4 regions of the Nocardioides renjunii genome follow, and region 1 is predicted to be linked to each of the others. Evidence: predicted binding sites of a transcription regulator. Region 1 holds the regulator's gene; each other region holds the start of a gene.
The links. Region 1 encodes LexA, which represses DNA repair genes until DNA is damaged. Its sites were predicted from a motif close to TCGAACANNTGTTCGA; they were not measured.
Positions count from the first base shown of each region.

Region 2: SHK17_RS12695 (HNH endonuclease signature motif containing protein) is a predicted target of LexA. The motif match lies at 3,377-3,392, and genes of this name have one in related genera.
Region 3: SHK17_RS20545 (HNH endonuclease signature motif containing protein) is a predicted target of LexA. The motif match lies at 3,044-3,059, and genes of this name have one in related genera.
Region 4: SHK17_RS03710 (alpha-ketoglutarate-dependent dioxygenase AlkB) is a predicted target of LexA. The motif match lies at 4,754-4,769, and genes of this name have one in related genera.

Region 1 covers NZ_CP141058.1:3,645,343-3,652,809, forward strand. The annotation lists gene SHK17_RS17480 (vitamin B12-dependent ribonucleotide reductase) at 1-2,342, opposite strand, end outside; gene nrdR (transcriptional regulator NrdR) at 2,479-2,955, opposite strand; gene SHK17_RS17490 (hypothetical protein) at 3,303-3,635, shown strand; gene SHK17_RS17495 (hypothetical protein) at 3,682-4,359, opposite strand; gene SHK17_RS17500 (hypothetical protein) at 4,455-5,036, opposite strand; gene SHK17_RS17505 (LysM peptidoglycan-binding domain-containing protein) at 5,292-5,645, opposite strand; gene lexA (transcriptional repressor LexA) at 5,977-6,699, shown strand; gene SHK17_RS17515 (sulfotransferase family 2 domain-containing protein) at 6,737-7,467, shown strand, end outside.
Region 2 covers NZ_CP141058.1:2,660,976-2,668,442, reverse strand. The annotation lists gene thrS (threonine--tRNA ligase) at 1-1,697, shown strand, start outside; gene SHK17_RS12700 (MalY/PatB family protein) at 1,705-2,856, shown strand; gene SHK17_RS12695 (HNH endonuclease signature motif containing protein) at 3,519-4,472, shown strand; gene SHK17_RS12690 (hypothetical protein) at 4,571-4,951, shown strand; gene SHK17_RS12685 (hypothetical protein) at 4,967-5,503, opposite strand; gene SHK17_RS12680 (hypothetical protein) at 5,563-6,204, opposite strand; gene SHK17_RS12675 (cupin domain-containing protein) at 6,272-6,883, opposite strand; gene SHK17_RS12670 (DoxX family protein) at 6,914-7,264, opposite strand; gene SHK17_RS12665 (TetR/AcrR family transcriptional regulator) at 7,339-7,467, shown strand, end outside.
Region 3 covers NZ_CP141058.1:4,286,608-4,294,074, forward strand. The annotation lists gene SHK17_RS20535 (DUF5691 domain-containing protein) at 1-166, opposite strand, end outside; gene SHK17_RS20540 (SWIM zinc finger family protein) at 163-1,476, opposite strand; gene SHK17_RS20545 (HNH endonuclease signature motif containing protein) at 1,553-2,842, opposite strand; gene SHK17_RS20550 (VanZ family protein) at 3,084-3,605, opposite strand; gene SHK17_RS20555 (hypothetical protein) at 3,736-4,005, opposite strand; gene SHK17_RS20560 (thermonuclease family protein) at 4,054-4,797, opposite strand; gene SHK17_RS20565 (excalibur calcium-binding domain-containing protein) at 4,917-5,192, shown strand; gene SHK17_RS20570 (hypothetical protein) at 5,222-5,434, opposite strand; gene SHK17_RS20575 (YciI family protein) at 5,636-5,989, shown strand; gene SHK17_RS20580 (RNA polymerase sigma factor) at 6,013-7,299, shown strand.
Region 4 covers NZ_CP141058.1:795,333-802,799, reverse strand. The annotation lists gene SHK17_RS03745 (DNA repair helicase XPB) at 1-402, shown strand, start outside; gene SHK17_RS03740 (DUF1360 domain-containing protein) at 468-779, shown strand; gene SHK17_RS03735 (NAD(P)-dependent alcohol dehydrogenase) at 805-1,845, opposite strand; gene SHK17_RS03730 (MerR family transcriptional regulator) at 1,899-2,360, opposite strand; gene SHK17_RS03725 (oxygenase MpaB family protein) at 2,485-3,354, shown strand; gene SHK17_RS03720 (HD domain-containing protein) at 3,351-3,929, shown strand; gene SHK17_RS03715 (GntR family transcriptional regulator) at 3,953-4,675, opposite strand; gene SHK17_RS03710 (alpha-ketoglutarate-dependent dioxygenase AlkB) at 4,785-5,402, shown strand; gene SHK17_RS03705 (SRPBCC domain-containing protein) at 5,427-6,161, opposite strand; gene SHK17_RS03700 (FAD binding domain-containing protein) at 6,163-6,999, opposite strand; gene SHK17_RS03695 (xanthine dehydrogenase family protein molybdopterin-binding subunit) at 7,005-7,467, opposite strand, start outside.

The DNA of each region.
Region 1 (7,467 bases):
CCGGCCAGGGTCGAACCCTGCTTGCCGAGCTTGAGGAAGACCTCGCCGAGGGTGCCGTCGTCGTGGGCACCGGAGGTCATGTAGCCCTCGGCACCGCCGACCGTGAACGACGTGGTGCGCGCGGTGCGCGACTTCGGCAGGCGCTTGCGAACCGGGGCGTAGACGACCTTCTCCACGACCTTGGTCTCGGCCGCGGCAGCAGCGTCGGCCTTGTCCGCAGCGTCCTTCTTGGCCTTGCCGCCACCGTCGGACAGGGGCTGGCCGACCTTGCAGTTGTCGCGGTAGATCGCGGTGGCCTTGAGGCCGAGCTTCCACGACTGGAGGTAGACGTCCTCGATCTCCCCGACCGTGGCGTTCTCCGGCAGGTTGACCGTCTTGGAGATCGCACCGGACAGGAACGGCTGCGCGGCGGCCATCATCCGCACGTGGCCCATCGGCTTGAGCGAGCGGGCGCCCATCGCGGTGTCGAAGATCTCGTAGTGCTCGGACTTGAGGCCCGGCGCGTCGACTACGTGGCCGTGCTCGGCGATGTAGGCGACGATCGCCTCGATCTGCTCCTGCTGGTAGCCCAGCTTCTTGAGGGCCCGCGGGATCGTCTGGTTGACGATCTGCATGGAGCCGCCGCCGACGAGCTTCTTGAACTTCACCAGCGAGAAGTCGGGCTCGATGCCGGTGGTGTCGCAGTCCATCATGAAGCCGATGGTGCCGGTCGGCGCGAGGACGGAGGCCTGCGCGTTGCGGAAGCCGTTCCTCTCACCGGTCTTGATCACGTCGGCCCAGGCCTGCGTCGCGAGCTTGTGCACGCGGCCGTCCTCGGTGTGCAGAACACGGACGACGTCGTTGGCCGCCTGGTGCTTGCGCATCACGCGCTTGTGGGCCTCGGCGTTGCGGGCGTAGCCGGCGTAGGGGCCGACGATCCCGGCGAGCTCGGCGCTGCGCTTGTAGGACGTACCGGTCATGAGCGAGGTGATCGCGGCAGCCATGGAGCGGCCGCCCTCGGAGTCGTAGCCGAGGCCCATCGCCATGAGCAGCGCGCCGAGGTTGGCGTAGCCGATGCCGAGCTGGCGGTAGTCGCGGGTCGTGTCGCCGATCGCCTCGGTCGGGAAGTCGGCGAAGCAGATCGAGATGTCCATCGCGGTGATGATGAACTCGACGGCCTTGGCGAACAGGGCCGCGTCGAAGGTGTCGTCGTCCTTGAGGAACTTCAGCAGGTTGAGGCTGGCGAGGTTGCACGACGAGTTGTCGAGCGACATGTACTCCGAGCACGGGTTGGACGCGGTGATGCGGCCGGTCTCCGGGTTGGTGTGCCAGTCGTTGATCGTATCGTCGTACTGCAGGCCCGGGTCGGCACACTCCCACGCGGCCTGGCTGATCTTGCGGAACAGGTCGCGGGCGTCGACGGTCTCGATCACCTCGCCGGTGCCGCGGGCACGCAGGCCGAACTCGGTGCCGTCCTCGACCGCACGCATGAACTCGTCGGTGACGCGGACCGAGTTGTTGGCGTTCTGGTACTGCACCGACGTGATGTCGGCGCCGCCGAGGTCCATGTCGAAGCCGGCGTCACGCAGCGCGCGGATCTTGTCCTCCTCGCGCGCCTTCGTCATCACGAACTCCTCGATGTCGGGGTGGTCGACGTCGAGCACGACCATCTTGGCCGCACGACGCGTCGCGCCGCCCGACTTGATGGTGCCCGCGGACGCGTCGGCGCCGCGCATGAAGGAGACCGGACCCGACGCCGTACCGCCGCTGGAGAGCAGCTCCTTGGACGAGCGGATGCGGGAGAGGTTGAGGCCGGCACCGGAGCCGCCCTTGAAGATGAAGCCCTCCTCCTTGTACCAGTTGAGGATCGAGTCCATCGAGTCGTCAACACTGAGGATGAAGCAGGCGCTGACCTGCTGCGGCGACGGCGTGCCGACGTTGAACCACACCGGGGAGTTGAAGGAGAAGTACTGGTTGACCAGCAGCCAGGTCAGCTCGTGCTCGAACGTCTCGGCGTCGGCGTCGCCGGCGAAGTAGCCGTTGTCGAGGCCGGCCTTGGTGTACGTCTTCACGACCCGGTCGATGAGCTGCTTGAGGCTCCACTCGCGGGCGTCGGTGCCGACGGCGCCGCGGAAGTACTTGGTGGTCACGATCGTCGAGGCGTTGACCGACCAGAAGTCGGGGAACTCCACGCCACGCTGCTCGAAGACGGTCTCGCCGGTCTTCCAGTTCTGCTGAACGACGTCGCGACGCTCCCAGGTGATGGCGTCGTAAGGGTGGGTGCCCTCGGTGCTGAAGACGCGCTCCAGCTTGAGGCCCTTGCCCTTCGCCGCTCCCTTGCGGGTGCTCACCGTCTCGGTCATGCGTTCCTCGATCCGCTCGTTGTTGCAGGTGGTGGGTGGGTCGTGCTGGTGGCGGACCTGGTCCGCGGGGCGTGGCTCGGGGAAGGGTGGTGAGCCCGGCAGGCAGCTTCCCCACTACCTGCCGGGCCGTCTGGGGTCAGCCCGTCTGGACGGGCTGATCGTCCGCGGCTCGCTCGAGCCGCAGCATCTTGATCTCGGCGTCGAAGTCGTCAGCCGACTCGAACGCGCGGTAGACGCTCGCGAAGCGGAGGTAGGCCACCTCGTCGAGCGCGCGGAGCGGGGCCAGGATCGCGAGCCCGACCTCGTTGGCGTCGAACTCGGCCTGTCCGCTGAGTCGCAGGGCGTCCTCGACCTCCTGGCCGAGGCAGGCGAGCTGGGCGTCGGTGACCGGGCGGCCCTTGCAGGCCTTGCGGACGCCGGCGATCGCCTTGTCGCGGTTGAACGGCTCGGTGGCGCCGGAGCGCTTGAGCACCGTGAGCTGCATCTTCTCGACCGTGGTGAAGCGACGGTCGCACGCCGCACAGGTGCGACGCCGGCGGATCGAACCACCGTCGTCGGCGACGCGGGAGTCGAGGACCTTGGTGTCCTCGTTCTTGCAGTAGGGACAGTGCATGGTGGTCCTCCTCTCGCGTGCTCAGGGCGCACCTCGTACACCCTGTACAACAGGGTGGCGCCTGTGGATCTTCCTGTGGACATCTAGGCTGTGCCTGTGCGTAGCCGCCAGCGGCCTGTGCACCAGATGTGGATAACTACAGCGGTGTAACTACTAGATGTAGTGGTAACCGTACGCGCCGACCACAACGCTTGGCAAGCGAATGCCGAACCTCGTCGGATCAATTTCCGACCTCGCACAAAACCGCAGGTCAGTGCTCTGCTGGCCGGTCGCGGAGCGGCGTGTCGGACCTGTCGGGTGGCCTGTTTCGACCACCCACTCAGGCCACATCGGCCACAATGGACCCCGTGTCCACGGGGAAGAGAGCAGGCTCGCGCAGAGGCGCCAGCCCGCCCCGGACGCTGAACAGGACGGCGCTCCTCATCTGCGCCGCGATCACCGTCTGCGTGGTCGCGTGGGGCTACCTCGTCTACGCCGCCATCGACTTCGGTACGGCGGCGCGCGACGGCGGCGACGGCTCCACCTGGCTGTTCATGGCGCTGGCGTGCCTCGGCGCGATCGCCTGCCTGTTCGTGGGGCTGCTGCTGGTCGCGCGCCTGATGCGGGCGCTCGGTATCACCCAGCCGCCGGACACGCCGTCGGAGCCCCGGCCGGTCGGCGGAAAGCGCGCGGCGCGCTGATCGTGGAAGATCCGAGTCACGTGGTGGCTCGGATCTTCCGTGTTGTTCAGCGGATGACGAGCTGCGGGAGGGCCTCGACGATCTGGAGGTCGGAGGCCGCGCCGGCAACGGTCAAGGTCTCTGGGATGGCGAGCCAGTCGCCGTCCCCGATGCGGTACTCCCCCGTGTAGGTCGTGTCGAGGCTGACAGCGACGGTCGCCTTCTGCGTGTAGACGTGCGTGACGTCGAGGTCAGGATGCGGCCGGCCCGGGCTAGCCGTCGTGGTGCTCGACCCGTCGCCGAACTGGAACGTGTAGCTCGTCGGCACCGCGCGGATCGAGACGGCTTGCCGGGCGATGGTGCGGACCTGGGTGATCGCCGCGTTGTCGAGCGTGTAGAAGTTGGTCTCGAAGTTCACCAGCGTCTTGCCGCCGGGAGGCTGCACGACGAGCCTCGAGGCCGGCCACTTGATGCTCTTGAACTCGCGAATGATGAGCTGGGTGATGTTGACCTCGTCGACCTCCTCGGCCGGTACGCAGACGTCGCCGACGTCCGTGCCGTCCATGTAGACGTCGTGGACAAAGCCCTCAGCCCCGTCCTCGTTGCACTCGACTTGCTCAGAACAGATGCCGCCGTTGCCGCACTGGATGGTGACGACCCAGGTGTGGCCGTCGCCGGAGCTGGAACTGGACGAGTACTCCGCGTAAGTCCAATTGCACTCGGCATTCGCCTGCTCCCACCCCACTGAGATGCAAGAAGAAGCGGCGACAGCTGGCGGCTCGCGAAGAGCGGACCCAACAAGAGACGAACTCAGAACCATGACCGCTAGGAGAGCCCGCATCACAGGATTCCGAAATGCGTCACAACCCACTCGCCGCGCTTCTTGCCCAGAGTCACGCGGATCGTTGTGCGGCCGCCCGGAAGCGTCTCCGTCGTCCCATCACCGCGGATGATCCTAGTCTCTGGCAGTTCCTTGGTCAGGTCGAAGGTAGGCGGCTCATCCCCCACGCGCTTGACCTGGACGATCTTGGAACCGGCGAATTTAGCGCTCCCGCCCTCGGCGTAGACGTCAGCAACCGACGCAACAAATGACTGGCAAGCCGCGCAGTCAGGAGTCATTGCGTCGTACTCGTCCGTCTCCCCCGTCACCTGCATCTCGTCCCCGGCCTTCACCCACCTCCGGATGAAGCCCTCCGCACTCTCCGCCTCAGCGGTTTCCGTCTCCGTCGGCTCGTCGGTCGGAGACGTCGACGTGGGCGGCGGGTCGGGCATCTTTGGCTCCGGCTTGTCCTCCGAGCACCCAGCGAGGAGCAGGGGAACGGCGAGAGCGGCGGCGAGCGCGCGGCGTACGTGCATGAGGTGCCTTCCCGAGAACAACGTCAGCAGCCCTGAAACTACCCATTCGGGCGACCGGTCAACCACCCCCGGGGACAAACCTGTGGAGAGACGCCTGAGGGTGGCGGCGGACGACATCGAACAGACGGCCGCGCAAGCAATGTGCCGCCACCCACGTGCATCGCGCGCGATCTGCCGCCACCCACGAGCGCCAGAAGCCATGTGCCGCCACCCACAAGGCAAGGCCCGCAAATGGCGCCGAGGGGCGGGCCACCAGGCCCGCCCCTCGCCTTCCCCTTGGTCCACCAGCCGGGGTCGAAGCGGCTGGTGGAGGCCTCTGCGTCAGTCGGTGACGACCGGGACGCGGAGCTTCTGGCCAGCCGAGAGGCTGGCGGAGTCGAGGGCGTTGAGCCGCTCGATCTCGGTCATCATCGACCGGACGTCGCCGTCGGTCGCGAGGTCGCTGGCGATCCCCCACAGGGTGTCGCCCGGGGTGACCTGGACGATCTCGGTCGGAGCCGCCTGGCCGGCCTCATCGGTGCCGACGGCACCGCCGGCGAGCACGAAGGCGACGGCGAGGACGAGGAACAGCGAGGTCAGGAAGACCACCAGCCGGCCGCGCCGCGACAACCGCACGGTCGAGCGGGTGCGGGTCGGGGCTGCGGCGAAAACGGGGGCAAGGCTGAGGGTGCTCATGGTGGCCTCCTGGGGAAGAATCAGCCGGTCGTGGGTGTCGAAGGAATGTCTAGTCGGAGCCACCGACAGCGGCCTGGGCCACCGGGTGTCGATCAGACGTTCGATCGAACATGTGTACGACGTTAGAGCACGTGTTCGAACAATTCAAGGACCTGTTCGAACAATCGTTCGGGACAACCCCCTCGACCGCCCTGCGTGAGAGCGACACGCGGAGTTCGAACAGGTGTTTGATCCCGCCGGCCCGGGAGGTCTACGGTGTCAGCACCCGCCACCTCCGACCGATCCCGGTCGTCCGTGAGGTGGCCACCACGCCCGGGAGGACCTGACCGAGATGGCCAAGAACGAGGACCACAACGTCGTCGAGATGCCCGACGGACCTCCCGACGCCACCGGACTGACCCCGCGTCAGCAGCGCGTGCTCGCCACCATCAAGGACTCGATCGAGACCAAGGGCTACCCGCCGAGCATGCGCGAGATCGGCCAGGCAGTGGGTCTCACGTCGTCCTCGAGCGTCGCCCACCAGCTGCGCGTCCTCGAGGGCAAGGGCTTCCTCAAGCGCGACCCCAACCGGCCGCGCGCCCTCGAGGTCTTCCTGCCCGAGGTGATGGCCGCGCGTCGCTCGATCTCCAGCGGCGAGGAGTCGAGCGTCGACGAGACCGGCATCGGCGACCTCGCCCCGACCGCCGTCAACATCCCGGTCGTCGGCCGCATCGCCGCCGGTGGCCCGATCCTCGCCGAGGAGCAGGTCACCGACGTCTTCCCGCTGCCCAAGCAGCTCGTCGGCGACGGCACGCTCTTCCTGCTCGAGGTCTCCGGTGACTCGATGGTCGACGCCGCGATCTGCAACGGCGACTACGTCGTCATCCGCCAGGAGCAGACCGCGACCAACGGCCAGATCGTCGCCGCGATGATCGACGGCGAGGCCACCGTGAAGACGTTCCAGCGCAAGGACGGCCACGTGTGGCTCCTCCCCCACAACAACGCCTACGACCCGATCCCCGGTGACAACGCCACCATCCTCGGTGTCGTCACCGCGGTGCTCCGCAGCCTCTGACCGTACGTCGCGCGCGGGGCCGTGTAGCCTCGCGCCGATGTCGCCCACCGGTCCTGACGCCATCCCGGACGCCGGGCTGTTCCGGACGCGCCCGGGCAACCGGCGCCGGCTGACCCCGGCCGGCGAGGCGGAGCTCGCCCGGCTCGCCACCGCGGGCGAGCAGTCCGGCTGGCTCAGCCCGCTGGCGTACAACTTGACCATCAGCCACAGCCACCGGTTCGTCTGGTACCGCGTCGCCAAGGTGGCGACCCGCACGATCCGGCACCATTGCGAGGCGCACGGCGTGGCCCTCGACGTCGACCACGCGATGCGGGTGCACTACCCGCTGGCCGCGTTCGCCGACTACCTCGCCTTCGCGTTCGTGCGCGACCCGCTCGACCGCTTCGTCTCCGCGTGGCACGACAAGGTCGTCGACCACAACTACTACGACTTCGACCCCGCGACGCACGAGCGGATGCAGACGGTCGAGGAGTTCGCCCGCTGGACCGCCGCGCAGGACCTGTCAGCGGTGCCGGGGACCGACCAGCACCTGACGCTGCAGAGCCGGATGATCGACCTCAACCGGGTGGACTTCGTCGGCCGCCTCGAGACGTTCGACCGGGACTTCGCCGAGGTGTGCGAGCGCATCGGTGCGCCCGCCGTACCGACCCGGCCGCAGAACCAGACGGCGCCCGGCGGGCGGGACCGGCAGGCGTCCGCCGAGCTGCGCGAGCTGGTGGCGCGGTTGTACCGCCGGGACTACCAGGTGTTCGGCTACGAGCCGGCTTG
Region 2 (7,467 bases), 980 kb from region 1:
AGAACGGCTTCTACTACGACTTCGACGTCGAGACCCCGTTCGTGCCCGAGGACCTGGTGAAGATCGAGTCCGCGATGCGCAAGATCATCAAGGAGAACCAGCGCTTCGAGCGCCGGGTCACCACCGACGCCGACGCCCTCGACGAGCTCAAGGACGAGCCCTACAAGATCGAGCTCATCGGGCTCAAGGGCGGCGCGGGCACGGCTGACACCGAAGGCGCCGCCGTCGAGGTCGGCGCCGGCGAGCTGACCATCTACGACAACCTCGGCCGCAGCGGCGAGGTCAAGTGGTCCGACCTGTGCCGCGGCCCGCACCTGCCGACCACCAAGCGGATCCCCGCGTTCAAGCTGATGCGCAGCGCGGCGGCCTACTGGCGCGGCGACGAGAAGAACAAGCAGCTGCAGCGCATCTACGGCACCGCCTGGGAGACCAAGGAGGCGCTCGAGGAGCACCTCCACCGCATCGAGGAGGCCGAGCGCCGCGACCACCGCAAGCTCGGCCGCGAGCTCGACCTCTACTCCTTCCCGGACGAGATCGGCTCCGGCATGGCGGTGTTCCACCCCAGGGGTGGCGTCATCAAGCGGGAGATGGAGGACTACGTCCGCCGCCGGCACCTCGAGGAGGGCTTCGACTACGTCGGCACCCCGCACATCAGCAAGGACGGCCTGTTCCACACCTCGGGCCACCTGCCCTACTACGCCGACACCATGTTCCCGCCGATGGAGATGGAGCACGCCGAGTATCGCCTCAAGGCGATGAACTGCCCGATGCACAACCTCATCTACCGCTCCCGGCAGCGCTCCTACCGCGAGCTGCCGCTGCGGTTCTTCGAGTTCGGCTCGGTCTACCGCTACGAGAAGTCCGGCGTCGTGCACGGCCTGACCCGGGTCCGCGCGATGACCCAGGACGACTCGCACTCCTACGTCACCCCGGAGCAGGCGCCGGCCGAGGTCGAGCACCTGCTGACCTTCGTCACCGGGCTGTTGCGCGACTTCGGCCTCGACGACTACTACTTCGAGCTGTCCACCCGCGACGACTCCAAGCCCGACAAGTTCATCGGCTCCGACGACCAGTGGGCGACCGCGACCGAGGTGCTGGAGACCGCCGCCCGCAAGTTCGGCGTGGACCTCGTGCCGGACCCGGGTGGCGCCGCGTTCTACGGGCCCAAGATCTCGGTGCAGGCCAAGGACGCGATCGGGCGCACCTGGCAGATGTCGACCATCCAGTACGACTTCAACCAGCCGGCGGTCGACCGGTTCAACCTCGAGTACGTCGCCGCCGACGGCACCCGCCAGCAGCCGGTGATGATCCACTCCGCGAAGTTCGGCTCGATCGAGCGGTTCATCGGCGTGCTGGTCGAGCACTACGCCGGCGCGTTCCCGCCCTGGCTGGCGCCGGTGCAGGTCCAGGGCATCCCCGTCGCCGAGCGCCACCACGACTACCTCTTCGACATCGCGCGGCAGATGAAGGCGCAGGGGCTGCGGGTCGAGGTCGACGACTCCGACGACCGGATGCAGAAGAAGATCCGCAACGCGCAGCTCGCCAAAGTGCCGTTCATGCTGATCGCCGGCGACGACGACGTCGAGAAGAGTGCCGTGTCGTTCCGCTACCGCGACGGCCGACAGGACAACGGCGTACCCCTCGCCGAGGCGATCGAGCGGGTGGCGGCGGCCGTGGCGAGCCGCGAGCAGGTCTGAGCCGGTCATGGCGACGGACCGGCGCCCGATCGTCGACCTCACCGAGGCGGAGGCGCGGCACCGGCTGCCGCTGAAGTGGGGCGTGCCGGAGGGCGTGCTCGCGGCGTGGGTCGCGGAGATGGACTACGCCGTCGACCCGGTGGTGCTCGAGTCCGTCCAGCGGATGGTGGCCGACGGCATCACCGGCTACCCCGTCATGGAGGACCCGCAGCTCGCCGAGTCCTACGCCGCCTGGTCGGCACGGCACTTCGGCTGGGCGCCCGAGCCGGAGGCCGTGCAGCCCGTGGTCGACGTGACCGCCGGGGTGCGGCTGGCGATCGACGTGCTCAGCGGTCCGGGCGGCGTGGTGTTCCCGACCCCCGGCTACAACGCCCAGCACGGGCTGGCCGGCGTCACCGGTCGCGCCGAGCACCCGCTCGAGGTGCCGGCCTCGGCCGACCGCGCCGAGATCGACCTCGACGCCCTCGACCGGCTGCTGGCCGGGGGAGCGCAGACGCTGCTGCTCACCCAGCCGCACAACCCGTGGGGCCGGGCCTTCACCCGGGACGAGCTCGAGGGCGTCCGCGACGTCGTCGTACGCCACGGGGCGCGGGTGGTCAGCGACGAGATCCACGCACCGCTGGTGCTGCCGGGGGCCGAGCACGTCCCCTACCTCTCCGTCGAGGGCACCCACGACCACGCCGTCGCGGTGGTCGCGGCGTCGAAGGCCTTCAACACCGCCGGCCTGCGCTGCGCCCAGCTCGTCGTGCCCGACCCGGCCGCGCGGCAGCGGCTCGCCGACCAGCCGATCTCGCGCAACGACTCCTGGTCACCCCTTGGCGCCAGGGCGGCCCGCGCGGCGTACGACCACGGCGACGGCTGGCTCGTCTCGCTCATCGAGCGCCTCGACCAGCAGCGGACCCTCCTCGGCGAGCTGCTCGCCAGCCACCTGCCCGAGGTCCGGATGCGCCCGGTCGAGGCGACGTACCTCGCCTGGCTCGACGCCTCCGCCTACGGCCACGACGACGCCGCGGCCGTCGCGCTCGAGCGGGGGAGGGTGATGGTGAGCGACGGCGCCTCCTACGCCCCCGGCAGCACCGGACAGGTCCGCCTCAACTTCGCCACCTCGCCCGAGCGGCTGACCGAGATCGTGGAGCGGTTGGCGAAGGCCTGGGTGTAGGGACCTCGGTGGTCGCGCTCCTCCTCGGTGGTCGAGTGGCCGAGCGAGGGCATGGTCCTCCTCGGTGGTCGAGTAGCCGAGGAGCGAGGCGTATCGAGACCCCCTCTCCTGGTGGTCGAGTAGCCGAGGAACGAGGCGTATCGAGACCCCTCCATCGGCTTGCTCAAGCACTGTCCGCTGTCGGTGGTCGTCCGTAGAATCGAACACATGATCGAGACGCTGGCAGAGCCGAAGGCGCAGGTCGACGACCTCTCCGCCTCCGAGCTGCTGCATGCGCTCCGCGAGCGCAAGGCGGTCGAGGACCGGGCCGCGGCCGACCAGCTCGACCTCGCCGCCCGGTGGGCGGACCTGCACCCGCCGGAGTCGATCCACACCGCCGCGGTGTTCGGCGACGGTGGCCGTTACGGCTTGGAGCACGAGGAGCCGACCGCCGGTCAGGGTTGCCCGGTGGTGGCGGAGTTCTGCATCGCCGAGCTCGGCACCGTCCTCGGGATCTCGTCGACGTCGGCGAAGCGGCTGATCGGTCACGCGCTCGAGCTGCGTCACCGCCTCCCACGCCTGTGGGCGCAGGTCCACGCTGGTGCGGTGCCGGCGTGGCGGGCGCGGACGGTCGCGGAGGCGACGATCCACGCGACTCCATCCCTGACCATGGAGGCGGCGCGGTGGGTCGACACCAGGTCGCGGCCGTCGCCGGCCGGGTCGGTCCCGCGCAGCTCGACCGGCTGGTCGCGGAGACCATCAAGCGCCACCACCTCGACACCCACGACCCGACCAAGGACCCCGACGACGGCTACCTGTCGGTCGACCCGCGCCACGCGACCCTCCACCCCGACGACGTCCACTACGCCGGCACGATGCGGTTCGAGGCCGAGCTCGACATCGCCGACGCCCTCGACCTCGACCGAGCCCTCGCCCACGGCGCCGAGACGCTCGCGGCGTTGGGATCAGTCGCACCCTTGGATTCTCGTCGTTCTCAAGCGCTCGGCGACCTGGCGCGCACCCAGACCGCGCTCGACCTCCACACCCAAGGCTCGACCGCCGCCAGGAGCGAGGACGGCCTGCCCATCGCCCGGGAAGTCGTCCTGCACGCCCACTTCGACGCCGGCCTCGGCGGGCTCGACGGGCTGGAGACCGTGTTCGGTCCCACTGGGCGCATGGAGGAGAGGCATCGGCTGGTCCTCCTCGAGCAGGTGACGAACTGGTGCGGCGACTCGCGGACCAAGGTGACCGTCAAGCCGGTCATTGACCTGAACGCCGAGCTCACCGCACCCGGCTACGACATCCCCGACCGGATCCGCGAACAAGTCATCCTCCGCGACCACACCTGCGTCTTCCCGTGGTGCACCCGCCCCGCCCGAGCCTGCAACATCGACCACGTCATCGCCTACGACCACGACGCGCAAGTTGAAGGCCGTCCCCAGCCGGGGCCGACCGTGTCCTCGAACCTCGCCGCGGAGTGCCGATGGCACCACCGCCTCAAGACCCACACCGGCTGGCGATACGAGGTGACCGGACCGGGTGTCTACGAGTGGACCAGCCCCCACGGCCACCGCTACCGCCGCGACCGTGATGGCACCACCCGCATCGGGGACCCCGAGCCACCCGACCGACCATGACCCCGCCCCACACCCCGCCGACCTGACCACGGCGGGGCCACAGCCATGCCCGCGCGAGCAGCGGCGGGCCGGACGGCCGATCGGCGATGATGCGTGGCATGGACGACGTTCTGCGCGAAGCACTCGAGCCGGTGCTGCGCGACCTGGCTCGCGCGGGTCACGTCGCGCCCGTCTTCGACAGCACGGACTGGATGAGTGACGACGAGTACGCGGCGACGATGATGTGGTCGTCCGACGGCACCGGCTCGAGCGTGTCCGTCCGCCGATCGGCCCCACTCCCCGAACGCGTCGTGCAGGCGGCCGACAGGGTCCAGGAGTGGGCCATCGAGGGTGAGCTGTGGACGGCCGGGCGCACGAATTGGCCCCCGTGCCCACGACACCCTGCGAACCACCCGCTTGAAGCGACCCTGGTCCGAGGAAACGCGGTGTGGGTCTGCCCGACCGACGAGGTCGAGATCGCCGCGATCGGTGGCCAGTAGACGCCGACCGATCGGTCACGGCACGTGCGCGCCCTGACCACTGTGCAGGTGAGCCGAACCGCGCGGCACGACCGCTGGAGGTTCGTGCCGTACGTCCGGGGACTGCCGAGCCACGCGCATCGGCACGGCGCAGGCGAGGGCAAGCAGCACGTACAGGCTGGCGAACAGGGTGGCCGCCCACGCATCCTGCGGAGTGCGAGCCATGCTGAGCAGCACGGGCACCAACGCGAACCCGGCGATGCCCGTCAAGATCCTCACCCATGCCCGACCGCGCCCAGAGAGTGAGTGTCCGCCGAGCATCGCCAGCAGCACCATGATCATGGAGGCGCTGCCCTCGCCGGTCCTGAACAGGTGCCCGACCGCCCCAGGGATCGCCAGCGGACCGAGCGGCAGGAGGAGCGGCGCCGCCGTGAGCCACCGTGGTTGCCTGCCCGACCGCTGCAGGTCGAGGGCCCGCCCCAGCAAGCAGCCGACAACGGCTGCAGGCAAGAGGAGGCACAGGAAGGTGCCGGTCCAGGTGACGCTGGAGTCGTCGCCGGCGAGGTCGACCATCCAGCCACGGAGACTCGCGGCCCAGGCCAGGCCCAGCAGACCTCCGGTGGCGACCGTCCTCATCGTGTCGCCTCGCGACCGCGGCTCGACCGGCGAGGCCCGACCCGACCACGAGCGAGCTCCCAGCCCAAGCGGGCGAAGAGCACCATCCACCCGCTGATCACGAGCTGGCCGGCCGCGAAGCCGGCGAGGATGCCGGGCGTCAGGACCGCGAAGACGTAGACACCGATGGCCAGAGGCAGGAAGCGGAGCCACGGAGAGTCCAGCGGTGTCCGCGCTGCGGATGTCCCGGCCACCACCAGGCCCAGTCCGACACCGAAGGAGGCCAGGCCGTACCACGCTCCGAGGTCGGCGGAGCCGGCCATGGCGACCGACGCCACCTCGAGGCAGGCGAGGACCAGCATCGAGACGGCACTGCTGACCAGGCCCACCCGGGCGACCCGGGTGCGGCCGACCGCGGTCCGGAGCAGCGCCGCGAGGAGGGCGGCCAGCACGAGGTCGCGTGCAGTCAGGACGGCCTGGGACACGGCGAACCCGCCGGCGTCGAAGGGGTGGCTGTAGCTGCCCTCGTCGACTGCCGGCGGCCACGTGGCCAGCAGCGCGGCATGGACTGCCCCGACGAGGCCGGCGCCCGTGCCGAGTGCGCCCATGAGGCGGAGGGCCCCCGCAGAGCGCGTGCCGGTCGCTGGAGTCGTGGGCATGGAGGTGCTCGTGCCGTCTGTGGTCCGGGTCTGCCGTGGCTCGACCGTGCGCTGTGGTCCGTTCATGTCAGAGTCCGGGCACGAGAGCGGCGACCTCGGGTGGCAGCGCCTCGATCTCGTCGACGGTCTCGCCGGTGTCGCCCAGGTAGTGCGGATAGCAGCCGCGCAGGCCGGTGCGTCGCGCGAGAGGCGCGAGTGCGGCGAAGAGCGGCCTCTGGATCGCCCGCGGCGGTGAGGTGAACCGGATGACGTCGTCGAACTCGCGTGCCAACAGGGCCGACTGCAGCAGGGAGGGCCGCCCGGTGTCGTCCGTCCTGCCGTCGGAAGCAAGGCCGAAGAGGTTGCGGATCATGGCCTCGAACCGGGCCCCCGGGTCGACCTCCAGGATGACGTAGGCGGTCTCGGTGCCGGCGTTCCACCAGTCGTGGGGGGTGCCGGGCGGGATGACCACGCGGCGACCGGGCTCGACCGCCCGCTCCTCTCCGTCCAGTGTCATGCGCAGCTCGCCGCGGACCACGGTGAACGACTCGGTGCTGTGCGGGTGGGTGTGCTCGCCCACGACCGCGGCGCCGGGCGCTGCGTACAGGTCGGCGATCAGTCCCGGGTGCTCGTCGCTCGGGGTCCGACGTACGATCCCCCGTTCCTTGGTGACGGGGTTCTGGATGACGGGATAGGTCATGTCTTTTCCATTTCTGTGCGTCGTCGTGGGTCAGGAGCCGGCGAAGCCGGCGGCGGTGGCGAGGGCGGTGACAGCCAGGACCGCCGGGGGGACGAGGTGGCGCCCGGCGAGGCCGACCCGGAGGTGTGCGCCCACCGCTCCGGTCATGAGGCATGCCACGCCGGTGGCCGCCGCCGTGCCGAGCGGCGGTACGGCGATCCCGAGCGCGAGGCCGCACGCGGCGGCGGCCTCCGCGACCCCCACCAACGCCCAGATCGGCGGCGGGATCCGCAGCACGTCTCGCATGTGCTGCGAGGTCGGGGCTCGCGCGGCCTTGCGGCAGGCCGATGCGAGCATGGCGGCGGCCAGCAGGATGGCCGGGATGATGACCAGCAGGCTCATGGCGGGAACCTCATTCGTTACACTAGCAATGAATTGAATGCACCATAACTGCAATCAACTGGGAGGGTCAAGGGATGACGCGCAAGTACGACGCCCCTCGCCGCGCCGAGCAGGCCACGATCACTCGTGCAGCCATCGTCGAAGCGGCGGCCGAGCTGTTCGCCGCGCAGGGCTACGGGGCCACGACGGTCGGTGCCATCGCC
Region 3 (7,467 bases), 640 kb from region 1:
TGGTCACGTCGACCAGGGCGGCGCTCGCCAGCAGGCGCTCCTCGGCGGGTGAGCCGTCGTCCGGTTCGAGGCCGAGGACGGACGGAGCGACCGGTGGCTCGCGCCGCGCCGTACCGACCAGCGCTGCGGTGCCGACCTCGGTCAGCCACGTCCCGAGGCCGCTCACAGGCCCACCACCCGGTCCTCGAGCCACACCGACAGCGGGCGCAGGACGCCCGACTCGAGCTCGCCGAACACGTCGACCGGCTCGCCGCCGCTGAGCGCCAGCAGCATCCACACGGGCGCGCCCGCCGCGAGCGGCACCGATCCCGACGCGTCGCTCGCGTGCCACTCGCTGCCCTCGCCGCCCTCGCCGCCTCCTCCCACGATGCGCACGCCGGCGAGCGGCGCGGGGTGACGGTCGCGCCACGGCGCCCGCGCCAGCGCAGCCGCGGCTGCGGCGTGCACCTCGGCGAGGGACGTACGCCCGGGCAGCGCCGTCACCGGCTCGGCGCCCGCGGGCGGGTCGCGGAACATCGCACGACGGGGGTCGGACCCGGGGTAGCGCGACACCACGACGTCGAGGCGGGCGCCGCTGAGCTGCGGCACCGCCAGCGCCTGGCCGTAGCCCGCGAAGTCCAGCACGACGACGACCTCGCCGTCGTCGTGCGCCAGCCAGGTGCGCTGCTGCTGGAGGCGGCCGTCGTCGGAGCGGTGGGCGCCGAGCACGGTCCACGGCCCCGGCCGGGCGTCGCCGTCGCGGACCTCCTCGCTCGACTGCGCCCAGCCGACGGCGACCCGGACGTCGGCCAGCTCGTCGGCGTCGAGCCGGTCCCGGCCCTGCCACGCGCAGGTGATCGTCCACCACCGACCCACCTCGGCGAGCAGGTGGTGCGCCCAGTCGGGTCGCGCGTGGACGAGCGAACCGGCCTCGCGCACGCGCTCCGCCAGGGCCGGCACCTGGGCGTCGACCAGGCGCGCGGCCGCGTCGTCCCAGAACGAGTACGGCTGAGCCCGCGCCGCGGCGAGCCCGCTGCGGACCAGGTCGGTGAGCCACAGCCGGAAGTCCTCGATGCCGGCGTCCATCCGGGCCAGCCGCTGCTCGAGCCGCTTCGCCCGGGCGGCCGGGTCCGCCGGCTTGTCCGCCGCGGGCGCGGGTGCGCCTGCCCGCGCGGCGCGCTGCCCGGCCCACTCCTCGGCGAAGGCGGCGACCTGCCCGGAGTCGTCCATCCGCCCCTCGGACCACAGCATCAGCAGGGCGAGGGCGTGCTTGCAGGGGAACTTCCGGCTCGGGCAGGAGCAGCGGTAGGCAGGCCCGGTGAGGTCGACGCTCACCTGGTAGGGCGTCTTGCCGCTGCCCTGGCACTGGCCCCAGACGAGCACGTCGTTGCAGCCGGTCTCGCGCCACGGTCCCGGCACCGCCAGCTTGCGCCCGGCCGCCAGCGAGGCGGCGTCGGGCGCGACCTCGGTCACCTGGCTGGCGGTCCATCGGCTCATGGCGCTGCCATCCAACCACCCGGTGCTGACAGGCGAGGGGCGTTTGGGTGCGGCGGCTCTCCGCCGGCCGTGGGCCCTATCTGCGTGGGTGGAAGCGGAGGTCTCCGTTGGGGAGGCGGTCGGGGCGGTGTGCGGTGTGGTGGGCTCGGTGGTGGTGGTGTGAGCAGAGGAGCACGCCGTTGGTGAGGTCGGTGGGTCCGCCGGTGTGCCAGGGGTGGAGGTGGTGGGCCTCGCACCAGGTGCCGGGGATGCCGCAGCCCTCGGCGCGACACGTGCGGTCGCGGACCAGCATCGCCTTGCGTTGGGCCGGGGTGAACAGGCGGCGGGTGCGGCCGAGGTCGAGGGGAAGGCTGTCGCCGCCGAGGACCGCGGGGAGGATCCGCGCGGTGCAGGCCAGGCGTCGGGCTTCGGCGGCGGTGATGCGGTCGCCGGTGAGGTCGTCGCCGGGCACCAGACCGGCGCCTGTGAGGTCCGCGGTCCACAGGTCACTGCGCAGGGCGGCGAAGGGGATGGTGACGACCACGGTGGTGGCGTCGCCGCCGTGGACCGGGAGGCGGGTGGGGTCGATCGCCTCGAGGAGCTGGCACAGCGCGTGGCCGAGCCTCTTCGGGTAGGCGGTGCGGGTGAGCGGGTCACCGCTGGGCGTGTCCCCGTCGGCTTGGTGGAGGCGGGGGTTGGTGAACGCTTCGAGGTAGGTGGCGAGCCGGGTGCCGACGGCGTCGGGCACGCGTCCGGTGATGCGGGTGGTGCCGTCCCCGACCCGGCGCAGGGTGAGGCGGGTCTGGTCGGTGGCGTGGGCCTCGAGAGCGGCGAGGCGGGCGGCTTCGGCGGCGTCGGCGATGTCGGGGGCGACGACGTCGAGGATGCGGCGTCCGATCCGGCCCAGCTCCTTGGGTCCGAACGTGGCGGCCTGCTGCACGAGGTGTTGCTCAGCACGGTCCACGGCCTCGGCGTCGACGCTGGCGGGTAGGGCGTCCAGGGTCTGCAAGGCGCGGTGGATGACGTGCGATTGAGCGAGCGTCGCGGCGCCGTCGCGCATCGCGGCCGCGAGGACCGGACGCTCCCGCTCCAGCGCGGTGGCGAGGGCCAGGTCGGCGCGGGCGTCGGCGTACCGCGTCCGCGTGACCTGCGCCAGCCACCCCGCTGCGTCCCTCGCAGCGGTGGCGTCAGCGAGGTCGCCGGCGTCGGCCAGGATCCGCAGCCGCAGCTCCGCCAGCTGCGCCTCCGCAGCGACCAGCTCGGTCAACGCCGTCGCCTTGTCGGCCGTGGTCATGAACGTCGGGTTCGTGTCCGCCACCGACTTCAGCACCGACCGAACGTCGGTGGCAGCGGCCACGATCGGGTGCGTGGTGCTGGGGTGAGTCACCGTGGGGCTCCTTCCGACGACGGTCCACGCCACGCGGCATGCGTGACGGACAACGGTCGTCGCTCCTGGAGGCCCGGCTTGGCGGACTATTACTCACCCTCGCAACTCGTCCACATCAGAACCGGGAAGGCGCACCCCTCGAGAGCTGGTGGCCCGGAGCCTCGCGGACGTACCACCCAGCGTACGCCCTCTGAGTTGTATTCGCAAGGGTGTTCGAACGCCGGGAGTCGGCCGGCGCGCCTCACGCCTGTGCGTCCACCGTCGCTCGGTCAGAGGACTCGCCACTGCGGTCGACGTACGAGCGGAGCCACAGCGCCGCCACGGCCAGGCCCGCCCCCAGAGCAGCGCCGAGCGTGTTGGAGAGCCAGTCGTTGGTCGAGCAGGACCGACCGAGGCCGGTCAGGAACGCCTGGGCGAGCTCGATCAACGCGGACACCGCGCTCGCCCCGACGAGCACGGCGATCGGGCGTCTCAGCGCCACCCCGAGGAGAAGGGCCGGCGGGACGAAGAGCACGAGGTTGGCCATCGGCTCCACCGCTCCGAGGCTCGGCATGGCCCACTCCACGGCGCAGCCGACCGCGAGGTCACGACTCGTCGGCATCAGCGTCAGCGCAGCAACGGGCACCAGGCTCAGCAGCGCCGCCGCTCCTGCCAGACGGGGCCGGTCCGTCAGCCAGTAGCCCACCGCGGGACCCAGCACGACCAGCAGCACGAGCGCGGTCGTCGTCAGCCATCGGTGCTCGACGAGGACGGTGGTGATCACCCGGACATCATCTCGGCCGGCGTGGGTGCCGGCCTCGTCCGCGAGTACCGACGTGCCGTCCTCGGGTGCCGAGCCAGCCTGCGCTGCTGGCAAAGCTGGGGCAGGCGCGACAGTCGACCCTCACCCACGATCACTCCGGAGCGGGTTCTGCCTTCCCGACCTGCCTGCGGTCCGCTGCCACGCGCACGAGGAAGATGCACGCGACGAGCCAGAAGGCGCCGTCCACCTGAACGAGCAGCAGCGACAGTGCAGACAGGCCGAACACCAGGTCGAAGACCTGCCACGCCAGCTCGACCCTGCTCCGCCCGCCCGGGGTGCGCCTCCCGACGACCAGCATCATCAGCGAGATGGCCACGAACAGCGCGATCAGCGCCGCAGCCAGCCACTCGAGTGCGTTCACGGCCCCCATTCTGCACGGCCGAACCGCCGGGGCGGCGAGCACGGCCCCCTACCGCCAGCAGGTCCCCCACGACCCCCGGTGGTGGGTGCGGGCGCTGCGCTCGACCCGCTCGTAGCCGGCGGTGCGGCGGAACGGCGTGCGGTCGTAGACGTACACCTTCGCCTGCCCGAGGTTGACCTGCGCGCGACCGACGTCCTTGCCGCGTCGCTCGACGTAGCGCAGCAGGCGGCCGTAGCGGTCGCGGTCGTCCTGGCTCGGGTCGCTCAGCAGCGTGACGGTGGAGCCGACCGGCGCGAGCTCGCGCATCCGCTGGCTGGCCCTCCGGCCGCCGCACTGCGCTCCGCCGTACACCTCCGGGGTGTCGATGCCGATGATCCGGACGTCGCGGATGCCGATGCCGCGGACGCGCACCTCGAGGGTGTCGCCGTCGGTGACCTTGACGACGTTGCCGACGTTGCGGCGTACGACGTCGGTGCCGGACTGGGCGCCGGAGTGGGAGCCCGACTGCGAGCCCGACTGGGAGCTCTGCGTGCTGCCCGGGCCGACCAGCGGCTGCGGCGCCGTGGTGCCGCAGGGGCACGGGTTGGACTCGCAGGCCCGCCCGTCGTCGTCGCTCCCGTCGAGGCCGTGCGGGTCACCCGGTCCCGAGGCCAGCATGAACGCCTGGGCCGCCGCCTGGGTGGCGAAGTCACCGCAGTCGCGGTCGACGATCGCGTGCGCGGGGGCGGCGAGCGTCGTGAGGCCGATGGCGGCCAGGAGGAGCGAGAGGGCGCGGGCGACGTGCTGGATCATGGTGGAACCCCGTGGTGGTGGTGACGCTGACCGGGCCACGATTTCACCGATCCGTGCAGCTCGTGCGCGATTCGGGGCTTTCCCTGCGCGGGCCGGCGGGCGCGACATACGGTCCCGGCATGACCAGGACCTTCCGCGGAGCGCTCGCCGCTCTCGCCCTCGCCGCTCCCCTGCTGACCATGACCCCCGCCGAGGCGGCCGCCCCCGTCTTCCGCTCCTGCGACGCCCTCACCGCCAAGTGGCCCAACGGCGTGGCCAAGGGTCCCGCGGCTGCCGCCAAGGCGGTCCGCGACGGCTACTCCCGCCCGGCCACCACCAAGCTCGCCGTCCAGGTCTACTGGCAGAACGACGGCATGCTCGACCGCGACAAGGACGGCACCGCCTGCGAGAACTGACCACGAGGCGTGGTCGACGCGCGACGGACCTAGCGCTGCAGCTCGGCGATCCGCGCCCTCAGGTCACCCTCGGCCTGGCGCCAGAGGGTGGCCGAGTGGGCGTGCAGGTGGTGCACGCCGGTGCCCGGGCGGGCACGGTCGCGACGGGCCTCCTGCGACTCGGCGCGGGCCGCGAAGTCGTCCGCGGCGCACACGAGCGCGCTGAGGACCGATCCCCGCTCGTCGACACGCACCGCCGTCATGTCCAGATGTTGCCTCCGCGACCGCGGCAGGTGCAGCCTGCGGCGGAGATGTGACCAATTTTCGGCGTACGACCGGCCGGGCCGAAAAAAGTTCGCGCGACGATGTCGAGGAACCCGGCAGCCGATCGACGTACGGGCGAGAACCAACCACGCCAACCAGCAGGAGTGATCGACATGCCGCGTTTCATGGGATTCGTCAGGATGGAAGAGGGCATCGGGATGCCCCCGCAGTCGCTGTTCGACGCGATGGACGTCTACATCGGCGAGCGTGCCGCCAACGGCACCTTCGTCGACGGTGGCGGCCTCTACGGCACCGAGGACGCCGTGAACTTCGTCGTCCGCCAGGGCGAGGTCACCCGCGTCGACGGACCGTACGCCGAGGGCAAGGAGGTCGTCGGCGGCTGGTCGCTCCTGCAGTACGACAGCCTCGAGGAGGCGGTCGCCGACCAGCGTGAGTTCGCCGAGCTGCACGCCAAGCACTGGCCGGAGGCGACCGTGGTGGCGACGATGCGCCAGATCTCCGAGGCCCCGGACATGGAGACGCCGAGCGCCTGAGCACGGCTCACTACGCTGGCCACGTGCCGGCAGATTCCCGTGCGGACGACCCGGTCGAGGCCGTCCACGCCGCGTGGCGGGCCGAGGGGGCCCGCCTCGTCGGCGCCCTCACGCGGATGACCCGCGACGTCGAGCTCGCGGCCGACCTGGCGCAGGACGCCCTGGTCGCCGCGCTCGAGCGGTGGCCCACGACCGGCGTCCCCGAGAACCCCGCCGCGTGGTTGATGACGACGGCGAAGCGTCGCGGCGTCGACCACTTCCGGCGCGCCGACAACCTCCGCCGCAAGGTGGCGGAGATCGAGGGCTCGAGCCGCGGAGAGGAGGCGCAGGTGCCGGACCTCGACGGACAGGTCGACCACATCGAGGACGACGTCCTGCGCCTCGTCTTCCTGTCGTGCCACCCGAGCCTGACGCCCGAGTCGCGGGCCGCGCTGACGCTGCGGCTCGTCGGCGGTCTGACCACGGCCGAGATCGCCCGCGGCTTCCTCACCACCGAGTCCACCATGGGCCAGCGGATCTCGCGGGCCAAGAAGACGCTCACGGCGGCCCGCGCGGAGCTGGAGCTGCCCACCGGCGCGGAGCGGACCGCACGCCTGGACGACGTGATGGCCGTCATCTACCTCATCTTCAACGAGGGCTACACCGCCACCGCGGGCGAGGACTGGATGCGTCCCGACCTGGCCGCCGATGCGACGCGCCTGGCCCGCATGCTCGCCGCGCTCGCACCCGACGAGCCCGAGGTGCTCGGTCTCCAGGCCCTGCTCGAGCTGCAGGGATCCCGGACCGCGGCCCGGGTCGACGCGCACGGCGCACCCGTCCTCCTCGACGACCAGGACCGCTCCCGCTGGGACCGGCTGATGATCCGCCGCGGCCTCGCCGCCCTGCACCGCGCCGAGGTCCTCGCGGCGACCGGGATCCCGGTGGGCAGGTACTTCCTCCAGGCCTCGATCGCCGCGGAGCACGCCCGCGCACCCCGCGCCGAGGACACGAGCTGGCCCCGCATCGCAGGTCTGTACGACGTCCTCGCCGGCGCCGCGCCCGGGCCGGTCGTCGAGGTGAACCGGGCGGTCGCCCACGGGCGGGCCTTCGGACCCGACGCCGGGCTCGCCGTGCTCGCCCGTGTCGACGCCGCTGCCCTGGGCGACTCGCCCCTCGTGCCGAGCGTGCTCGGCGACCTGCTCGAGCGCGACGGGCAGCACCACGCGGCGAGCGAGGCGTTCGCCGACGCCGCCGCCCGCGCCCGCAACGAGGGCGAGCGGGGTCTCCTGCTCCGGCGGGCGGAGGAGAACCGGGCGGCCGCGGCCGGGTGAGTGACCGCACGAGGCGGGCGCGCCAGCATGCCCCGGAAGGCCCGCGGACCCCGCCGCCATGGTGGCGGCACACCGCAGGTCATAGGCCTGTCGGGGGGCAATCTGCCGCCACCCCCACCGACCCCGCCCCACGTGGCGGCACATCGCAGTTCGTAGGCCTGTCGGGGG
Region 4 (7,467 bases), 1.6 Mb from region 1:
GGGCAGTACATCGACCAGCTCGACGAGATCGCCGAGCTCCTCGACGCCCCGGTGATCAAGGGCGAGACCCCGGTCAAGGAGCGCCAGCGCCTCTTCAACGCCTTCCGCTCCGGCGAGGTCGGCCTGCTGGTGGTCAGCAAGGTGGCCAACTTCTCGATCGACCTGCCCTCGGCGGAGGTGGCCATCCAGGTGAGCGGCTCGTTCGGGTCGCGCCAGGAGGAGGCGCAGCGACTGGGCCGCCTCCTGCGTCCCAAGACCGAGGGGCGCAGCGCCCACTTCTACACGATCGTCTCGCGCGACACCGTCGACGCGGACTTTGCGCAGAACCGGCAGCGGTTCCTGGCCGAGCAGGGCTACGCCTACCGGATCATCGACGCGGGGGACCTGTCGGCCGACGCCTGATCGCGCGCGTGAGCGCCCGCCGACGGGGTACGGAAGCCTCCCGACGCGAGACAGGTGGTAGCACGATGAGGACGAAGGACCGGACCGAGGTGCCGATGGCGCTCCTCGTCGACGGGCTGGCGACGTACCGCCTGGTGAAGCTGGTGCGCGACGACCGCATCACCGAGCCGGCGCGCGAGGCGGTCGAGGCCCGGCACGGCACCCCGGAGCAGTCGAAGATCACCTACCTCCTCAACTGCCCGTGGTGCCTGTCCATCTACGCCGGAGCCGCCCTGACGCTGGCCCGCCGACGCTGGCCGGTCGCCACCTCGCTCGTGGCCCGTCCCCTGGCCCTGTCGGCCCTCACGGGACTGGCCACGGTGCACCTCGAGCGCTGAGGCGACCGGCCTCGGTGCTCCGTCCTCAGCCCAGCGTGCTGGTGTCGATGACGAAGCGGTAGCGCACGTCGGAGGCCAGGACCCGCTCGTAGGCCTCGTTGACCTCGTCGGCGCGGATCACCTCGACCTCGGAGACGATGCCGTGCTCGGCGCAGAAGTCGAGCATCTCCTGGGTCAGCGCCATGCCGCCGATCATGGAGCCGGCGAACGAGCGGCGCCCGCTGATGAGCGCCATGGCGTTGACCGGCAGCGGCTCCGGCGGCGCCCCCACGTTGACGAGGGTGCCGTCGACGGCCAGCAGGCCGAGGTAGGCGTTGACGTCGACGGCTGCGCTGACGGTGTTGACGATGAGGTCGAAGCTCCCGGCGAGCGCGTCGAACGTGCCGGGGTCGGACGTCGCGAAGTAGTGGTCGGCACCGAGCCGGAGGCCGTCCTCCTGCTTCTTCAGCGACTGCGAGAGCACGGTGACCTCCGCGCCGAGGGCGTGGGCGATCTTCACGCCCATGTGGCCGAGGCCACCGAGACCGACGATCGCGACCTTCTTGCCCGCGCCCGCGCCCCAGCGGCGGAGCGGGGCGTACATCGTGATGCCGGCGCACAGCAGGGGTGCCGTCGCGGCCGGGTCCATCCCCTCGGGGACCGACAGCACGAAGTCGGCGTCGACGACGACGTGGGTGGAGTAGCCGCCCTGGGTGGTCGTGCCGTCGCGGTCGGTGGCGGCGTACGTCCCGACCATGCCGCGGGCGCAGTACTGCTCGTCGCCGCGCCGGCAGCTGTCGCACTCGCCGCACGAGCCGACCATGCAGCCGACGCCGACGCGGTCGCCGACGCGGTGCCGGGTCACCTCGGCGCCGACCTCGGTGACGCGGCCCACGATCTCGTGGCCCGGCACGACGGGGAAGGGCTGCGGTCCCCAGTCGCCGTTGACGGTGTGGATGTCGGAGTGGCAGATGCCGGCGTACTCGATCTCGATGAGCACGTCCCGGGCGCCGACGTCGCGGCGCTCGATGGTGGTCGCGGCGAGGGGCTCGCCGGCGGAGGGTGCTGCGTAGGCGTTGACGCGCATGCTGAAGTCTTCCGTTTCCTCGGGGGATGTGTGGATGTGGTCCGGGACCGGACCTAGTCGTGCGTGACCGAGCGCAGCTCCTCGGCGAGCGCGAGCGCCTCGGCCGAGAGCTGCCGGGTCCGGGACACGTCGCCGTCCTCCACCGAGCGCCAGTAGGCGATCTTGAGGTCGACGTAGCGACGGCGCAGGACCAGCCGCTCCGCCTCGACGGCGAGGTGGCGCTGCTGCTGCTCGAGCAGCTCGCGCTGGTCGGCCGCCGCGGAGGACCCGCGCCGGCCGTTGGCGACGTAGGCCCGCATGTCCCCCACCGACATGCCGGTGGCGGCCAGGCAGGCGACGGACATCAGCTGGTCGAGGTCGTCCTCGTCGTAGACGCGGTGTCCGCTGGTGGCGCCCCGGCTGACCGGCGCGATGACGCCGATCTGCTCGTAGTAGCGCAGCGTGCTCGCCGGCAGCCCGGTGAGGGCGGCCGCCTCCTTGATGGAACAGCTGCGGGGTGCAGCGCTCGTGGTCATGTCATCGACCGTAGGAACTTCGAGTACTCGAAGTCAAAGGTCGCCTCGGTCACACCGGCGCAGGGGGTCGACGGGCGGCGCCTCGTCGGCCAAGGTTTGTGGAGCCTTGGCTAGATTCGATCGTGTGACCCTCCGCGAGCGCATCGGCGCAGAGCTCTTCCGCAAGGTGGCCGGACCCGATGGCGACCGGGCGCGCGAGCGCGTGCACGGGACGCCCGGACCGCGGTGGTTCGCTCCCGACTCCCCCATCGCCCGGGTCCACGGCGACGCCTCCATGTTCGTCGGCGGCCTCCGCGCCCTCATGCTGCAGTCGCTGCACCCCGCCGCGATGCAGGGGGTGGCCGACCACTCCGGCTACAAGGGCGACATGTGGGGGCGGCTCGCGCAGGTCTCCACCTACCTCGCGATGACGACCTTCGGCACCGAGCGCGACGCGCTGCAGGTCATCCGCGCCGTGCAGCGCGCCCACGAGTCGGTCACCGGCACGATGCCCGACGGGACGCCGTACGCCGCCAACGACCCGCACCTGCTCGGCTGGGTCCACGTCGCGGAGATCGACAGCTTCCTCGCCGCCCACGACCGCTACGGACAGCGTCGGCTCGTGGGGCCCGAGCGCGACGAGTACGTCGCCCAGACCGGCGTCGCGGCCGGTCACCTCGGCGTCATCGACCCGCCGCAGACCGAGGACGAGCTGCGCCGGATGCTGGCGGCCTACGGCTCGGAGCTGCGCGGCACGCCGGCCGCCCACGACGCGATCCGGTTCCTGCTGCTGCACCCGGACCTCCCGCTGGCAGCGCGTCCCGGCTACCTGTCGCTGGCCACCGCCGCGATCGGCCTGCTGCCCACCGACGCGCGCCGCGAGCTGCGGCTGCCGCCGGTCCCGCCGGTGACCAACCGCGTGCTCGGCGCCGCCGCGACCCGCACCATCCGCTGGGCCATGTCGTCCGGGCACGAGCACGCCCGGACGCTCCAGCAGCAGACGGCCGGCGCATGAGCCTGGCCGACCGCTGGCCGCTCGGCGACCGGCACGACCTGCGCGACGAGCTGCTGGCCGCCTGGGACCGCGACGGCTACCACGACCTGCTCCACCTCACCGAGGTGCTCGACCGGCTCGAGGAGCTGTCCGCGGCCGGCGCCGCCTTCGACGAGGTCGTCGTCGGCCTCGCGGCGTGGTTCCACGACGCCGTCTACGACGGAGCCGACGACGACGAGGAGCGCTCGGCGCAGTGGGCCGAGTCCGCGCTGCCAGCAGCCTCCGCCGACGAGGTCGCGCGGCTGGTGCGGATGACGGTCCACCACCGCCCGGCCGACGACGACCCGGCGGGCTGCGCGCTGAGCGACGCCGACCTGGCCATCCTCGCCGCGCCGCGCGAGCGCTACGACGCCTACGTCGCCGGCGTCCGCGCCGACTTCGCCCACCTGCCGGACGACGAGTTCAGGGCCGGGCGGGCGGCGGTGCTCGGCGACCTCGCCGCCAATCCGCACCTCTTCCACACGCCGCAGGCCCGCGAGCTGTGGGAGTCGCCGGCGCGCGCCAACCTCGAGCGCGAGCTGTCCCAGCTGCGCTGAGGGCCGACCGGTCGGGCGAGGGCTCAGCGGTCGGCGAGCTGGAGGTAGACGGTGAACCGGTCGTGGCGGTAGCAGGTGCGCGAGACCTCGACGATGCGACCCTGCGAGACCGCCCGGCGGGCGTGGCGCAGCACCGGGTCGCCCTCGGCGATCTCGAGGACCGACGCCTCCTCCGCGCTGGCGCGGTCGGCGCTGATCGAGTCCTCGACCTCGGTGGGGCGCAGGCCGCGGGTGGCCAGCGCGTCGTAGAGGCTCGTCGGGGTGCCGTGCTGCAGGAAGCCCGGCAGCAGCACCTCGTTGAGGTAGGCGTCCTCCACGCAGACGACGGCCTGGTCGGCCCGGCGCAGGCGGCGCCAGTGGAGCACCGGGTCGCCCGGGGAGATGTCGAGCGCACGCGCGACCCCGGGGCCGGCCTGCTCGACGCGGGCGAGGAGGGTCTGGGACTCCGGCAGCATGCCCCGGCGGCGGATCTCCTCGGTGAAGGAGGTCAGTCGGCCGGCGGTCTTGGGCGGCTGAGCGACGAACGTGCCACGTCCGGGGATGCGCTCCAGGAGACCCTCGGCGACGAGCGCGTCGAGCGCCTGTCGTACGGTCATCCGTGCCACGCCGAAGCGAGCGACCAGCTCGCGCTCGGACGGGGCGGCCGAGCCCGGGGGCTGGGCCTCGATGAGGCTGCGGACGTGCTCACGGACCTGGACATGCTTGAGTGCCCGCTGTCGAGGCACGACGAGGTCCGCGTTGTCCATGCAGTCAGGCTAGGACTGGGCTGGACCAGAGTCACCTAATTGACGAAGTCTGTGGTAAACCCTTGATCGTTTCTTGACTCGAACGGATGTTCGATGATGGGCTACGATCATGGTCGTGGACTTCCAGACGTCCCTCTTCGCCAACGCGGCGACCGGTGCCACGGCGCTGGCGCCCGAGCGCCGCCGGCTCTCCCGCGGAGCCTGGGTCGACGTCCAGCGCAACTGGCTCGCCGAGCCCGACGCCGTCTTCGCCGCCCTGGTGGACCGCGTCCCGTGGCGCTCCGAGCGCCGCGAGATGTACGACAGCGTGGTCGAGGTGCCGCGGCTGGTCCACACCTACCTCGCCGACGACCCGCTCCCCCACACCGCCCTCACGCAGGCCCGCGCCGACCTCACCGCGCACTACCTGCCCGAGCTGCGGGAGCCGTTCGTGACGGCCGGATGCTGCTACTACCGCGACGGGCGCGACTCGGTGGCCTGGCACGGCGACACGATCGGCCGCGGCCGCACGGCCGACACCATGGTGGCCATCGTGAGCGTGGGCGACCCTCGCCGGCTGCTGCTGCGGCCACGCGGCGGCGGTGCCTCGATCGCGCTGACGATGGGTCACGGCGACCTCGTCGTGATGGGTGGCTCGTGCCAGCGCACCTGGGAGCACGCGGTGCCCAAGGTGGCCCACGCGGGCCCCCGCATCTCCGTGCAGTTCCGTCCGCTCAACGTCTTCTGAGCAGGCGTCCGGCAGCCCGGAGGCTCACCGCCGGCGCCTCCGGCGCCACCGGCGCATGAGGGCGACACCGACCACGACGGCGAACGCCTGCCTCCAGTACGACTTGGCCAGGACCGGGACGACCGCGCTCCCCAGGTCGAGCGCCTCGGGCTGCGACCTGACCGCGGCCGGGGGCGGTGGCGCCGGCGGGGCGACCGGCGGGGCGGCGACGGCCGGTCCGGTGGCCAGCGCGACCGTCGTCGCGTCCGGCTCCGGCGGCGGCTCGGCGGTCGTGGCGTCAGCGGGCGCGGCGGGCGCCGGGGCGGACGCGGGCTCGGGAGCGGCGAGCCGCTGCTCGAGGCACGCCACGAACTGGCCGAGCAGCTTGTCGGAAACGTCCTGCATCACGCCGCGGCCGAACTGCGCCGGCTTGCCGGTGACGGCCAGGTCGGTCTCCACCGAGACGTCGGTCGCCCCGGCGGCGTCGGTCATCGAGACGGTGACCTTCGCCCCCGCCGTGCCGTTGCCGCGCTTGTCCTTGCCCTTGGCGTCCACGACGAAGCGGTGCGCGTCGGGGTCCTTCTCGACGAACGTGCCGGAGCCGGTGTAGAGCAGGGCGATCGGGCCGAGCTTCACCTTGACCGAGCCGGCGAACGAGGACTCGTCGGCCTCGGTCACCACCGCCCCCGGGAAGCACTCCGCGACCGAGGCGATGTCGTTGAAGTGCGCCCAGGTCTCCTCGACGCCGATCGGGACGGTGAACCGGTGGGACAGCTCCACCTCAGGCCCCCGCGGCCCTGAGGACGGCTCGCGCCGTCAGCACCTGCGCGAGGTGGCGGCGGTAGTCGGCGGCACCGTTGAGGTCCGACGGCGGGTTCGTGCCCTCGACCGCCAGCTGCGCGGCCTCCCGCACGCCGTCCTCGGTGGCGGTCGCGCCGGCGAGCGCCGCCTCGGTCGCGCTCGCCCGCAGCGGTGTCGAGCCCATGTTGGTCAGGCCCACCCGCGCCTCGTCGATCGAGCCCCTGACGGTGGCGGCGACCGCGACGATCGGCCACTGGTGCGCGACCCGGACGAACTTCTCGTAGTGCGCGCCCCAGCCGGTGTGCTTGGGCACGCGCACCTCGGTGAGGATCTCGTCCTCGCCGATGGCGGTCTCGAACAGGTCCACGAAGAAGTCCGTGGCCTCCACCGTCCGCGTGCCGCCCGGTCCGGCGATGACGAACTGGGCGCCGAGCGCGAGCACGGGGGCCCCGAGGTCGCCGGCAGGGTCGGCGTGCGCCAGGGCGCCGCCGAAGGTGCCGCGGTGGCGGATCTGGGAGTCCGCGACCTCGGCGGCCGCCTTGGAGATCAGCAGCGCGTGCTCCTTGACCAGGTCGTGGTCGCGGACGTCGTGGTGGGTGGTCATCGCTCCGATCACGATGGCGTCCCCGTCGTCCCGGATACCGCGGAGCGAGGAGATGCCGCCGAGGTCGATCACCACCTCGGGCGCGTTGAGCCGCATCCGCAGCACGGGCAGCAGGCTCTGGCCGCCGGCCAGGATCTTCGCCTCGTCGCCGTGCTGGCCGAGCGCGGCGAGCGCCTCCTCGACCGACGTGGGCGCGAGGTAGTCGAACTTCACCGGGATCACTGGCCTGCTCCGTCCTGGTCGATGGCTCCGTCGTGGCTCTGCTGGTTGGGCTCGCCGTCGACGAAGTGCGGCATGGCGTCGGGCGGCGTCTCGGTCGCTCCCCCGGCCTTCGAGCCCTGGATCGCCCGCCAGACCCGCTCGGGCGTGCAGGGCATCTGGATGTCGCGCACGCCGAGGTGCCGGACGGCGTCGACGACCGCGTTGACCACCGCCGGCGTGGACGCGATCGTGCCGGCCTCGCCGACTCCCTTCGTGCCCAGGGTGTTGGTCGTGCAGACGCTGGGGTCGTCGACGTGGACCACGTCGAAGGAGATCGTGTCGGCCGACGTCGGCAGCAGGTAGTCGACGAACGAGCCGCTGACCAGCGTCCCCGACTCGTCGTGCACCGCCTCCTCCCACAGGGCCTGCGCGATGCCCTGCACCAGCCCGCCGTGCACCTGTCCGGCGACGATGAGGGGG